DNA from 3 places in the Vibrio sp. TRT 17S01 genome. Region 3 is predicted to be linked to each of the others. Evidence: predicted binding sites of a transcription regulator. Region 3 holds the regulator's gene; each other region holds the start of a gene.
What was found. The regulator CRP, encoded in region 3, controls carbon source genes, mostly activating them, when cyclic AMP is high. The targets are predictions, from matches to a motif close to TGTGANNNNNNTCACA.
Positions count from the first base shown of each region.

Region 1: deoD (purine-nucleoside phosphorylase) is a predicted target of CRP. The motif match lies at 2,517-2,532, and genes of this name have one in related genera.
Region 2: recB (exodeoxyribonuclease V subunit beta) is a predicted target of CRP. The motif match lies at 2,121-2,136, and genes of this name have one in related genera.

Region 1 covers NZ_JBNJOG010000005.1:239,956-244,233, forward strand. Annotated here, with positions in the region: gene phrB (deoxyribodipyrimidine photo-lyase) at 1-1,365, opposite strand, end outside; gene ACQEXS_RS10595 (YbgA family protein) at 1,386-2,336, opposite strand; gene deoD (purine-nucleoside phosphorylase) at 2,638-3,348, shown strand; gene ACQEXS_RS10605 (transposase) at 3,420-4,278, shown strand, end outside.
Region 2 covers NZ_JBNJOG010000002.1:250,276-254,553, forward strand. Annotated here, with positions in the region: gene recB (exodeoxyribonuclease V subunit beta) at 1-2,022, opposite strand, end outside; gene recC (exodeoxyribonuclease V subunit gamma) at 2,281-4,278, opposite strand, start outside.
Region 3 covers NZ_JBNJOG010000007.1:226,392-230,669, forward strand. Annotated here, with positions in the region: gene astD (succinylglutamate-semialdehyde dehydrogenase) at 1-128, shown strand, start outside; gene ACQEXS_RS13310 (DUF1338 domain-containing protein) at 299-1,090, shown strand; gene ACQEXS_RS13315 (sugar-binding protein) at 1,134-2,147, opposite strand; gene crp (cAMP-activated global transcriptional regulator CRP) at 2,365-2,997, opposite strand; gene ACQEXS_RS13325 (phosphoribulokinase) at 3,240-4,109, opposite strand; gene ACQEXS_RS13330 (YheU family protein) at 4,227-4,278, opposite strand, start outside.

The DNA of each region.
Region 1 (4,278 bases), on a different contig from region 3:
CTTGTGATCAACTATCGGCTTGGGATATGACAATGTATTGACAGCTGGGCATTTCCACGGCTGATGAATATAACGTGTTTCTAAATCTCGTAGCTCAGGAACCCAGCACCGAATAAAAACGCCATCGGGGTCAAACTTCTCCCCTTGAGTAATTGGGTTAAAAATCCGAAAGTAAGGTTGACCGTCACATCCGGTTGACGCACACCACTGCCAGCCACCATTGTTCGCAGCATAATCTCCGTCAATCAGGTGGCTCATAAAATAGGCTTCACCCTCTCTCCAACTAATATGTAAATCTTTAACCAGAAAGCTGGCGACAATCATTCTCAAACGGTTATGCATCCAACCTGTCGTGTTAAGTTGCCTCATTGCCGCATCAACAATTGGATACCCAGTCATGCCCTCTTTCCACGCTTGGAACAGCGTGTCATTCGTTACCCATTGCAAGCTCTCCCCCCATTCAAGAAAGCACCGTCCTTTACTGAGCTTAGGTTCAAAATGAAGTAAGTGTTGATAAAACTCTCGCCAAATCAGTTCGCTTTGCCAAACCTCTCGACCACAACTTAGGGTCGGCGTTTGCCGATACATCACTCTGCCCATACATTGCCGTACAGAGAGCGCACCAATTGCCAAATAAGGGGAAAGGCGACTTGTTGCCAGTAGAGCTGGAAAGTCACGTTGCTGATGATAGTGTTCAACCCATTGCTGGTCGAAATCGCGCAGTTGATTGCGGATAGCAATTCTATCAATGGGGTACGCAGCACTAGAAACCCGAGGAAAACTGAAACTTGCATTCAGTTGAAGCGAGTTTATTTTATCCTTTTGCAGTTGAGACAAAGGCGAAGCGGTTTCAGTCTTAAGTACTGAAAAAGACAACGCATACAACTTGCTGAGATAAGCCTTTTTAAAAGGCGTAAAAACTTTAAAGTACTCTCCTTGTTTGTTGAGCACGGAACCTGGAGGAAAAATGCACTTATCATCAAAGCATTGATATGCCACCCCTTCCAATTTAAGCCGCATTCTAAGATGCTCATCCCGTCGTTGTTCGTCTACCTCATAATCCTTGTTTAGATAAACCGCACCGGCTCCACATTGCTTCGCGATATGAGCAACAAACTCTGCTCCATGCTCATAGGTGTCACTTTCATGATAAATAAGCTCGACGTTGTACTGTGCTAACTCTTGTTTAAGCACTTCGAGACGTCGGTATATAAGGTCTGCCTGAATAGGGGCAAGATGATGCTTAAGCCAAGTGTCAGGTGTCGCCACATAAACACCAATCACAGGTTCGCCACTTTTTATAGCTTCAAATAATGCCCTATTATCATCAACGCGAAGATCGCGCCTGAACCAAACCAGTTTCATCCAATTAATTTACCTTGCATTCATAAGCCATAACGTAAGCGTAGCGCTTGAGGATAAGGGTCAAAAAAAGATTGTTGTTGTAAGTAACAGTCAGGATGCGCTGATAAATAATGTTTTATCAAGGTTAAAGGGGCCAGCAAAGGTAACAACCCAACGCGATAATCATCAATTAGTTGGCGAAGTTCCGCTTTCTGAGCTTTGTTTAGAGCACGTTTAAAATATCCTTGCAGGTGCATCAACACATTAGTGTTATTTTTTCTGCTGGCTCGATGCACCATCGCTTTCATTAAGCCTGTGCGATAAAGGTTATAGAAATCAAGAACATCATAATCACATATGTGAGCCACAAGCCGTCCTAACTCCTTGTATGATTGAGGGTGATGCGCCATCAAGGTCAACTTATAACGAGAATGAAATGCAACAATTTTTCCTCTAGTAGGAGTGCCACTCATTGATTGGTAGAAATCGTGTAAAGTAAAAACCCGGGTCACGAAGTTTTCTTTCAGTACAGGATCATTAAGACGTCCATCTTCTTCTACAGGTAGCCACGGCATTTTAGCCATTAACTCTTTGGTGTAAAGGCCAACTCCAGTGCTGTCTGAGCCTCCTTTTTTATAGACTTTAACCCGCTCCATACCGCATGTCGGTGACTTGGCACAAACCACATAACCGCAAAGTTGATCATTGATTAACGCATTCACTTTCTGTTTTGCGAAAGCCACCATCCTATCGGTGTGCTCTATACTATTGTCTTTCGTCTCTACAAGGGCGATCCGCTCTTTGTCGGAAATAAGCCGAATGGTCGGCCTTGGCACTGGCATTCCGGACTCAACTTCAGGACATACCGAAACAAACTCAAAATAAGGTGACAATTCTTTAGTCACAAACCGACTCAATTTATGTCCAGAGTCAAACCTGACATGCTCACCAAGTACGCAAGCACTTACCCCGATTTTAATCATTTGGCTCATAAACAATCCCCTTTCTCAATCAAACATCAATACTTTTTATTTGAATCTGCATCTATCCATACGATGAGAGAGGCATTTTGGTTCAATTTTTTAAGCAAACGTTTTTACAAATCGATTGCTCAATCAAAATCAACAGAATTAGTTATCAATAGGTTTTTGAATGTCTAAAATAAGGTTTTTTGTGACAGAGTTCTCATGGGAGTATGCTAGATATAGCTAGTATTGCCTCAACAGATTTTTTCAGTTCAACAGAATTAGTAATAAAATGAGCTAATTCGCTAGCAACTTTGGAGTAACAACTATGGCAACCCCACATATTAATGCACAACCTGGTGATTTCGCAGAAACAGTATTGATGCCAGGCGATCCACTACGTGCAAAATACATTGCAGAAACTTTCTTAGAAGACGTAAAGCAAGTTTGTGATGTGCGTAACATGTTTGGTTTCACAGGTACTTACAAAGGAAAACGTGTTTCTGTAATGGGCCACGGTATGGGTATCCCATCATGCTGTATCTATGTTCACGAGCTTATCGCTGAATACGGCGTGAAAAACGTCATTCGTGTGGGCAGCTGTGGTGCAGTTCGTGACGACGTTAATCTAATGGACGTTGTGATCGGTATGGGTGCATCAACAGATTCTAAAGTAAACCGTATCCGCTTTAACAACCACGACTTTGCAGCGATCGCTGATTACGGTCTTCTAGAAGAAGCAGTTAACCAAGCGCGCGCTCAAGAAGTACCAGTAAAAGTAGGTAACGTGTTCTCAGCTGATCTTTTCTACACACCAGAAGCTGACATCTTCGAGAAGATGGAAAAACTAGGTATCTTGGGTGTCGATATGGAAGCTGCGGGTATCTACGGTGTTGCAGCGGATCTTGGTGCAAAAGCACTGACGATTCTAACGGTATCTGACCACATCATTCGTGGTGAAAAACTAAGCTCTGAAGAGCGTCAAAAGTCGTTCAACGACATGATGAAGGTTGCACTTGAAACTGCAATCAACATCTAAGACTCCACCGATTGAAGTACTTCGCCATCAGAGGATTCTCTGATGGCCCAGATAATCCCGAGGGGGAGATTGTGACAACAGGCAAACTGCCGCTGGAAGCAGAAGGGTTACAGCTCAACTTTTGTAAAACATTGGCGTGTGACAACTTTGGATTGAGTGAGGCACATCGATACGTTGTGCAGCATGCTAACCCAAAACGACCTGCTATGGTTTGTCGGGAATGTGGCGCTTTCCCCCCCTTACTTAACAATCAGGAAGTTCTTAACGAACTTCATCGACTACGTCACCTTCACAGTGACGGCCTCCCCGCATGTCGCAATGAAGACTGTGACAATTTCGGTCTTTCCGTTCATACCCACAAACATCTTTACCATGCCTTTGGTTATAGTGGCGATCGTCAGCGTTATCGCTGCAAACAATGCCAATCGACCTTTGTGGACAAATGGTCTGGAGCAAACAAAAAGCTGAATTTTCAAGAGAACCTACTCGGTTTGCTCTTTATGAGTTACTCGGTACGTGAAATATGCCGTAAGTTGGAAATTAACCCAAAAACGTTTTATGACCACCTCGATCACATCGCAAGTCGTTGCCGCCGTAAGCTGGCAATGATTGATGCGCGATGGGTAAACCACGCACAAAGCTATCAGCTTGCTTCGTACTATGTGCCATTGCAACCACAGAGCAACAATGGCGTACTTTGGATAACCACTGGGGAAGCGAAAACTGGCTATATTTTGTGCCAGCATGTGAATTATTCTTCAGACGAAGAACCCAATGGCCCCAATGACCACAACCCTTACGACATGCCAGCAAGATTCGTATCGCAGGATTATTCATCTGAGTCCAATATGCCTGCGTCCGCACCTTCTCCTATTTTAAGAGAGCGTATTGACCAGAAATATCAGATTATTTTAGCTCGCGGTAACGTAG
Region 2 (4,278 bases), on a different contig from region 3:
AATGTGACGCTTACTGATCACCGCCCGTAGCATAGGAAGCACGCCACGCAGTGTCCAAAGCTTGCGGTATTCTTTGAACTCGTTGACGGCATTTTCCCATTCATTTTCATCATTATTCAGCGCATCAAGCTGAGCTGCATCAAGTGCAAACAATTCAGAGGCTAGACTCGCTCTTAGTGCGCGATCATTTTCTGGCGTCAAAACCGCTTGCAGTAAGCGCTGTAGATCACTGGCCACAATACTGAGAAAGACGCTATCACGGTTAGAAAGATAAACACTGGCAATACCTTGTTTTGCTAACGCCTCTTTAACCATTCTGCCTTCGCTTCCGGTGCGCACTAAGACAGCAATATCTCCCGCTTGGATCGCACTGCGTTTTTTGCCGTTTTCGAAAACAGCACGCCCTTGCTGCGCTTCGGTCAAAATCGTTTGAATTTGGCTCGCCGTTGCTTCGGCCATCACTTTTACGTACTCACCTTTCGCAAGCGGTTTGTCATCCGCTTCCATAAGCCAATACGTCAATGCTGGTTGCTTTTGGTCACCCATGTTCCAAACGCGCTTATCGGCAACTGGACTAGGCTGAACCGGTAAGAATGGAATGTCATCATCGTAGACAAAAGGGCTGTCGGCAGATGCAAATACTTGATTGACTGCCGACACCATATCAGCACTAGAGCGCCAATTCGTACCTAAGGTGAAGTGAGAGCTGACCTGATTTCGCGCTTTGATATAAGTAAAGATATCCGCGCCACGGAATGCATAAATCGCCTGTTTTGGGTCACCGATCATAAATAATCCAGACTGCGGGTGATCGAGATAAATTCGGCTAAAAATGCTGTACTGCAATGGATCGGTATCTTGGAATTCGTCAATCATTGCCACTGGATATAGCGTGCGAATGCGTTCAGTGAGCAAGGCTTGTTCATCGTTATCAATTGCGGCAGAAAGTTGAGTCAGTAAGTCATCAAAAGATAGCCACTGCTTTTGTTGCTTAGCATTAGCCAACATCGTCCGGCATTGTGTTATTGCATGAGCGAGCAACGGAGCTTTCAAATTGACTGGCTGAGCGAGAAACTCCTCGATAGCTTCAAACACGGGGTGCTGCGGCGCAGTACCTTTGGGCGTTTTTTCCAGTAGCGTTTGCTGAGAAAACTTCTCTAGCTTATCTGGGTACTCGTAACTGGTGGTTTCACTGGCTGCCCAGACTGTCACAGCTTCTAACCAGCTAGGCAGTGACTTTTTGGTGTAACTGCGTTTATTGACATCAGATCCGGAAATCAACGAGAGAAAATCGTCCTCGCTCTCACGCCAAAGCGCTTTCAGTTGTTCGATTTTTTGTAAGTTATCTTGATGAAGTTGCGCCAAACTGCCCTGCATAGCTGGCGTAGATAAATGCAAAGGCGATCCTGTCAGATAGCTGCTGATGTCGTGCAACAAGGCTGAAGGAGCGCTCCACAAGCGGCGTACTTCACCCGCTAAATTTAATGGCAGCGGATAGAAATTACGCCGCCAATAATCAGCAACGACTTGAGCTTTGAGGTGGCTTTCATCCGTTACAAACTCGTTATTAAACCGACTGCCAGACTCGAAAGCATTCTGGGTAAGCATACGTTGGCAGAAACCATGAATGGTGTAGACGGCCGCCTCATCCATTTGTCGTTCGGCTTGCAGTAAGATTTCTGCCGCTTGTTTATGATCACTTATCTCTGTCAGCAGTGGAGCTATCACAGGGTCTGTACTTTCTCCACGTGAAAACGCAATGCGCGCATCATGAATTCGTGCACGAATACGATCGCGAAGCTCAGCGGTTGCCGCCTCAGTAAAGGTCACCACCAGAATTTGATCTACCGTCAATGGCACTTGATGTTTACTTTGCTCGCAGCCATGACCAAGCAGCAGACGTAAATACAAACCAGCGATGGTAAAAGTCTTCCCGGTACCGGCAGAGGCTTCAATTAAACGCGCCCCATGTAAAGGGAACGTCATGGTATCCAGTGGAGTTACTACTGACATTAATGTCATAAAAAATAAGCCCTTGTTATGAAAGAGATTGGAGCGAGTGTGATCCAGACTCAAAAATTCTAACAATTGATATAAGTGGTTATTTTATTAAGGCTTTGTGAGATCTCACTCACGGAAGCTCACCCTGTCACGCGCTAGTATGCGCGTCATTCATTGCATAAGCGAACACTTATGTAACTAACCTCATTATGGTCCCTCTGACCTTGTGGCCGCACAGCGAACGCCCTACACATAAATAACGATTTACTGGCGGCCACCCTACTCTGACTCAGCATCTTGCGCTTGTTTTATCATTAATCTTGGCCCTTGCATTACCAGAGTCGCTAACGTTCTGACATCATTCGCTAACCCTTCATGCCACTCAGGCCAAATACGAGCAATATATACATTGTTACCTTCACCGGTACTCATATAACCGTCGTTAAATGTATCAGCCATTTTCTTGAGTGACTTTTCTTCATCATCCACCCAGTTTCCTCGACTAAACCCAGCTTCAATAGCCGCTAAGCAGGTTTTAGGAAAATACGGTAAGGGGTGTGTCATCCCTTGATAAAACAATCGAACCAACTCTGTAAGCAGTTGCTTGGCATAATCCGCACCGGGTAACGGTGGATATATCAGATGCTGCGCGCCTTCTTTACGATCGTAACCAATCAGATGAGTGGGTTTACTATGCCCCATTGCCGACATCGCAAGGTGATCAATCCATGCAGCTAGATAATCTTGAGAGCGAATAACACCGGTGCGGTAGCGCACCAATCCAGACTGATAACTTTGCGTTACCCAACCTGCGAGCATCACTTGCTTAGCATGATCAGCGAGTTCAATATTCAGTTTGATCTCTACGTCATCCTGTTTCACTCCCGATAAGAAAGTAATTTTCTCCACCAGCTCTTCGGTCTGCACGCGGTTAGTTTCAAACTCAATATCACCAAATGCACCAACAGGTAGCTTGCCCTGAGCCCGCTGCTGTTGAACAAACTGTTGGACAGTCTGTTCATCATGATCCTTCCCTTGATTGTCTAGCAACACTTCCAGTAGCTCATCTCGCATTTGGTAACTTTCCAAACCATTCAACGCAAATGGTTCGTCATCTTCCATGACAGGCAATGGGGGCTCAAAGGTCACTTTTAAGCGGCGATTAAAGAAATACTGCACGGGTAAACGCCAAAAGCGCTGCAACTCAACCAAGTCCAACTCAATGGTGCTTGGAGTATCAAGCAAATAATCGCTCAGCGATTGATTAAACTCGCGACGCTGATGGCCAATACGATTTGCAACGGGTAACCACTCTTTGGCATAACTGCCAAACTCTGAGGTGAAAGCGCTGCTGCTAAAAGGCACCATTGCATGATGAGTAACAAGCCTGTCGACTAACATCTCTCCCGACTCATCGACAGAACGCGCTTCATCACCAACCAAACAGTAGTTTTGATGGCAGTATTCCATTAACTCAGAAACCAGTACCGATGGAACTCGCTCTGTATTATCTTGGATCGAACGGCCCACATAACTGATGTAAAGCGTCTGCTGCGCTGATAGCAAGGCTTCAAGGAACAGATAACGGTCATCATCTCGACGCGAGCGATCCCCAGCCCGATGACGATTGTTCATTAAATCGAAACCTTCTGGTGGCATCGTGCGTGGGTAAACCCCATCGTTCATCCCTAGTAAGCATACGGTACGGAATGGGATCGAGCGCATCGGCATCAAGGTACAGAAGTTAACTTGTCCTGCGAGAAAACGTTGAGATACACGGGTGCCGGATAGCTTGTTATGAAGATATTGACGAATAATTTCCGGCGCTAACTCTTGGTTATAATGAGCATCAGACAACTGTTGCTTCAGCTGTGTGAGGGTATCGCGAATGGCCTTGAGTGCCATTTCCCCTTCTAATTCCACAGCAAAAAAGTCATCCAACAATTGCAATAATACCGAGCGCCATTCATCAATACTTTGAGAAGCCGCCAATCGGGAACGATATGCACTGATGCTGTCAATATAATGGGCAAGTTTACCAGCAAGCTCTGCGCCCATGCCTTGTACTTCGTTATACGGCCAAAGCGTCAAATCTTGGCTTTGATAAACGCCAGCGGAATCAGGAATCGCATAACCGAGCAGCATTCTTTGAATACCAAATTGCCATGTGTTTTGCTCCGTTTCAGGCAGTTCGAATTCTCCAGCCGTCGATTTACTCAACCCCCAGCGAATACCCGACTCTTCCACCCAACGTTTAGCATGCAAAAATTCCTCTTC
Region 3 (4,278 bases):
CGGGTGCCTCGGGTAACTTAAGGCCAAGTGCTTATTATGCCGCGGACTATTGTGCTTATCCAATGGCATCGATGGAAGGTGAAACAACGCTACTTCCTGAAACACTCAGTCCCGGAATCACGTTATAAAAAATGGGCTGCTTGCAGCCCATCTCCTTTTGCGCAGTTAAGTGGTCGCTGCAAAAGGGATCACAACAAAAAATAACTCTAATATCTACGTCACAGGTTGAAGGCTATCTCAATCTATTTGGGTAGCCGATTATTTCCAATAACCGAAAACACCTTAACAAGGAGGCGTTATGACGCCAGATACATTGTTCCAGTTGTTATGGAATGACTATATTCATCGCTTGTGTCCCTCTGCTGAAAAAGTTCATTACCTATTGGAAGAGGGTGAACCTCTGATTAATGACCACATTGCGCTGCGCACGTTTAATGTTTCCCCGTTAGGGATTGATACCTTAGCTAAACCATTTTTAGATTTAGGCTATCAACCTAAAGGGGAATACCAGTTTGAGGCAAAAAAATTAGCTGCGAAACATTTTGAACACCCTGATCCAAAGCAGCCTAAAGTGTTTATTAGTGAACTGAAAGTGGAAGAATGCTCATTAGAGATGCAGCAGATCATCCACAAGCTGGTAGCGCAAGTAGATGCAACGAAACTCAATGATCCAGCGTTCCTCTATAGCGGACGTCTATGGAATTTGAGCCTCAGTGATTTTGAGTTGCTGGCAAAAGAGAGCGAGTATGCTTCTTGGCTAGCCGCACATGGTTATGGCGCAAACCACTTTACGGTTAGCGTGAATCAACTCAATGCGATGGAAGAAGTTAAACAGGTGAATGATCATTTGCGTAAAGCTGGCTTCTCAATCAATGAGTTTGGTGGTGAAGTCAAAGGATCTCCGGACGTTCTGTTGGAACAATCCTCTACCATGGCTGATCGTGTTTTGGTGGAGTTTTCTGAAGGGCCAGAGATGATCCCGGGCGGATTTTATGAATTTGCTAAGCGCTATCCTATGGATTCTGGGGAGCTGTATCCTGGATTTGTTGCGGCGTCAGCAGACAAAATCTTTGAAAGTACCAACCAGTAAGTTGCCGTTTAAAGCAAAAAAGCCGCATTGTGCGGCTTTTTTATTAGGGGAGGCGTGTCCAATCAACGCTGTGCGCAGGGTGCTGGCCTTTGGTTTTCCAGTTTGCCTGATAAATGACATCATCCATACTGACCTGATCGCCCGCTAAGTAATACAGATTGGCATTGTAAGGGGTTGGGATGTCACTGAGTATGCGCCAGTTGTCCAGTGTCGATTCGCCCGGAGCCGCGGTCGCACTGTAGTGCTCAGCTTGATAAATGTCTCCCTGATAAGCCACTTGCTCTCCTGCTTGATATGCTTTGGCTTGCCACTGTGGCACATCCGAGAAATTTAAGAATGCAAATGTGTCAGGTTGGTGAAAGCCAAAAGAACCAACAGGACTCCAAGAGAGCCAAGCATAAGCTTCCCAGTCAGGGGCATAGCTTTTGTAATTGGCTCTAAATAAATTAAAGCGCCATAGCTTGTGCTGATACTCTTCATTACCATTACCAAGATAGTTGAGAGATTTTAGTGGGATTTTAACTTCGACGCGGTAGCCTTCATCCACATCACTGTCATCATTCACTGTGCCTTGCACAGTAACAGCATGCTCCAATCCTTCAATGTTCCATGCTAAATCGTCAGACCAAGGTGACGGTTGGTGGATCACCACGTCATAAGCCGTATTGAGTGAGATGCCCAGTTCATAATAGTTTTTCCCATCACCATCGGGGTCCAAAAATACTTCAACCGTATCATCGTTCTGGTAGGTCGGATCATCGTGGTTTTGGTAGCTGGCAGAAAGGTGGCGGTCTTGCGCCCAATACGCGATATACAAATTGTCTGCATCATAGGTGACTTTGGCCCATGTATCAGAAAGCGCGATGTATTGCCCATTATTATGCAAAACAAACAACGAAGTGGCTTTTGCATTGTGCCAACTCGCATCGTCCAACACGCCATCAATGACGGGAGGGGTATCAGTTTGTAGCGCATTATAGGTGTAGGGCGTGTTGGCCATGGCACTGGTCGCAAGGCCACTTGCGATGAGAATAGACGAGATGTTTAATCGCTTCATAGAACTTCCTTTTCATATTGTCCGTGCTACAAATTAACACCGAATGGCATACTTAATATGAAGAGTTGTATGAAGAGTAAAAAAGTTCAGTCTCTATTCACAGCTTCCACCGAGATGAAACTTTACCTTTAAGTGAATGTTTGAGCCCTGCCACAGGGGAAAGCAATAAAAAAACCCGGCAAGAAGCCGGGTTTTTGAGAACGTTTCAAGCGTTTGCTTAACGAGTACCGTAGACCACGATAGTTTTACCGTGTGCAGAAATTAGGTTCTGCTCTTCAAGCATTTTCAGGATACGACCCACTGTTTCACGAGAACAACCAACGATTTGGCCAATCTCTTGACGAGTGATCTTGATTTGCATGCCGTCTGGGTGCGTCATCGCATCTGGTTGCTTCGCTAGGTTTAGTAGCGTTTGTGCAATACGGCCAGTTACGTCTAGGAACGCTAGGTCACCTACTTTCTGGCTAGTCACTTGTAGGCGACGAGCCATTTGAGCAGACAGGCGCATTAGAATGTCTGGGTTTACTTGGATAAGCTGACGGAATTTCTTGAATGAGATTTCTGCAACTTCACAAGGAGATTTTGCACGAACCCAAGCAGTACGCTCTTGGTCTTCTTCGAACAGACCAAGCTCACCGATAAAGTCACCTTGGTTTAGGTAAGAAAGGATCATTTCCTTACCTTCTTCATCCTTGATTAGTACCGCTACAGAACCTTTGACGATGTAGTACAAGGTTTCCGCTTTCTCGCCCGCGTGGATCAGCGTGCTCTTAGAAGGGTACTTGTGAATATGACAATGTGAAAGAAACCACTCTAGTGTTGGGTCGGTTTGAGGTTTACCTAGAACCATAATATCTCACTTCCTCTGCAGGGTACGCTTGTCGCTTTCCATGTTTTAGCGAAGCCTTGAATCAGGCTTACTAGGATAAGAGCACTTCACCAGTGCTGCAAGCTATCTTGTGTTTCGGCTACAAATAGTATCCTTTTTCGAAAACGATTTCTTGATTTTAATCGTGTCGAAGCTCGGATAATTTACGCAAAAATGTGCACATGATCACGGTATGAAAAGTAATCGCAATCGACTAGCACTTTTTATCCAATTTTTCCTGTTTCGATTAACTGTTGTAGTATCGGCCTTACTATGAGCTCCATTGCAAAGCTCATCTTGCCACCAGGTACAACGATGGTGTTGTGTCGAGACATAAACGATCCATCAATCATGGCAAGTAGGTAAGGGTAGTCAACATTTTTAATGCCACGCAAACGAATCACAACGAAACTTTCATCCAAGCTTGGTATGCCTTTTGCGTTCAAAGGGTTGGATGTATCGACCGTTGGGACGCGTTGAAAGTTAATGTGTGTTCGGGAAAATTGCGGGGTAATGTAATTCAGGTAGTCGTCCATCGAGCGGACAATGGAGTCCATCACGGCTTCACGTGAGTGTCCGCGATCGCGCGTATCGCGGACAAATTTTTGGATCCACTCTAAGTTTACAATCGGGACCATGCCAATCAAAAGGTCAACATGTTGTGCCACGTTGACGTCACCATCTACGACTCCACCATGTAAACCTTCGTAAAACAAAACATCACTGCCTTCAGGCAGATCTTGCCAAGGTGTGAATGTTCCGGGCATCTGGTTATAAGGGACGGCTTCATCAAACGTATGTAGGTAACGGCGTACTTGGCCAGCACCTTCATGGCCATATTTACGGAAGAATTCGGCGAGGGCGGGAAAGTCGTTGGCCTGAGGACCAAAATAACTGATGTGACGGCCTTGCTCACGAGCTTTACGAATTTCGACGTCCATTTCAGGACGAGTGAAACGGTGAAAGCTATCACCTTCTACCCATGCAGCTTTAATGTCCATCATATTGAACATCTTACGAAAAGCTTCCGAAGTTGTGGTGGTTCCTGCACCGGATGAGCCTGTTACAGCGATAATCGGATGTTTTGCTGACATGACAACCCTTGTCGTTAACTAACTTACCTGTTGGATTTCATCGTACACTCGGGACGATGAATCGTTTGCCACTATAGCATGGATTATAGCGCTGTCATCGTCTGCTGTACGGTATCATTAAAACTTTTGGCGTAATTGAATATCCACCGTTTCGTGTAATTCAGAGAAA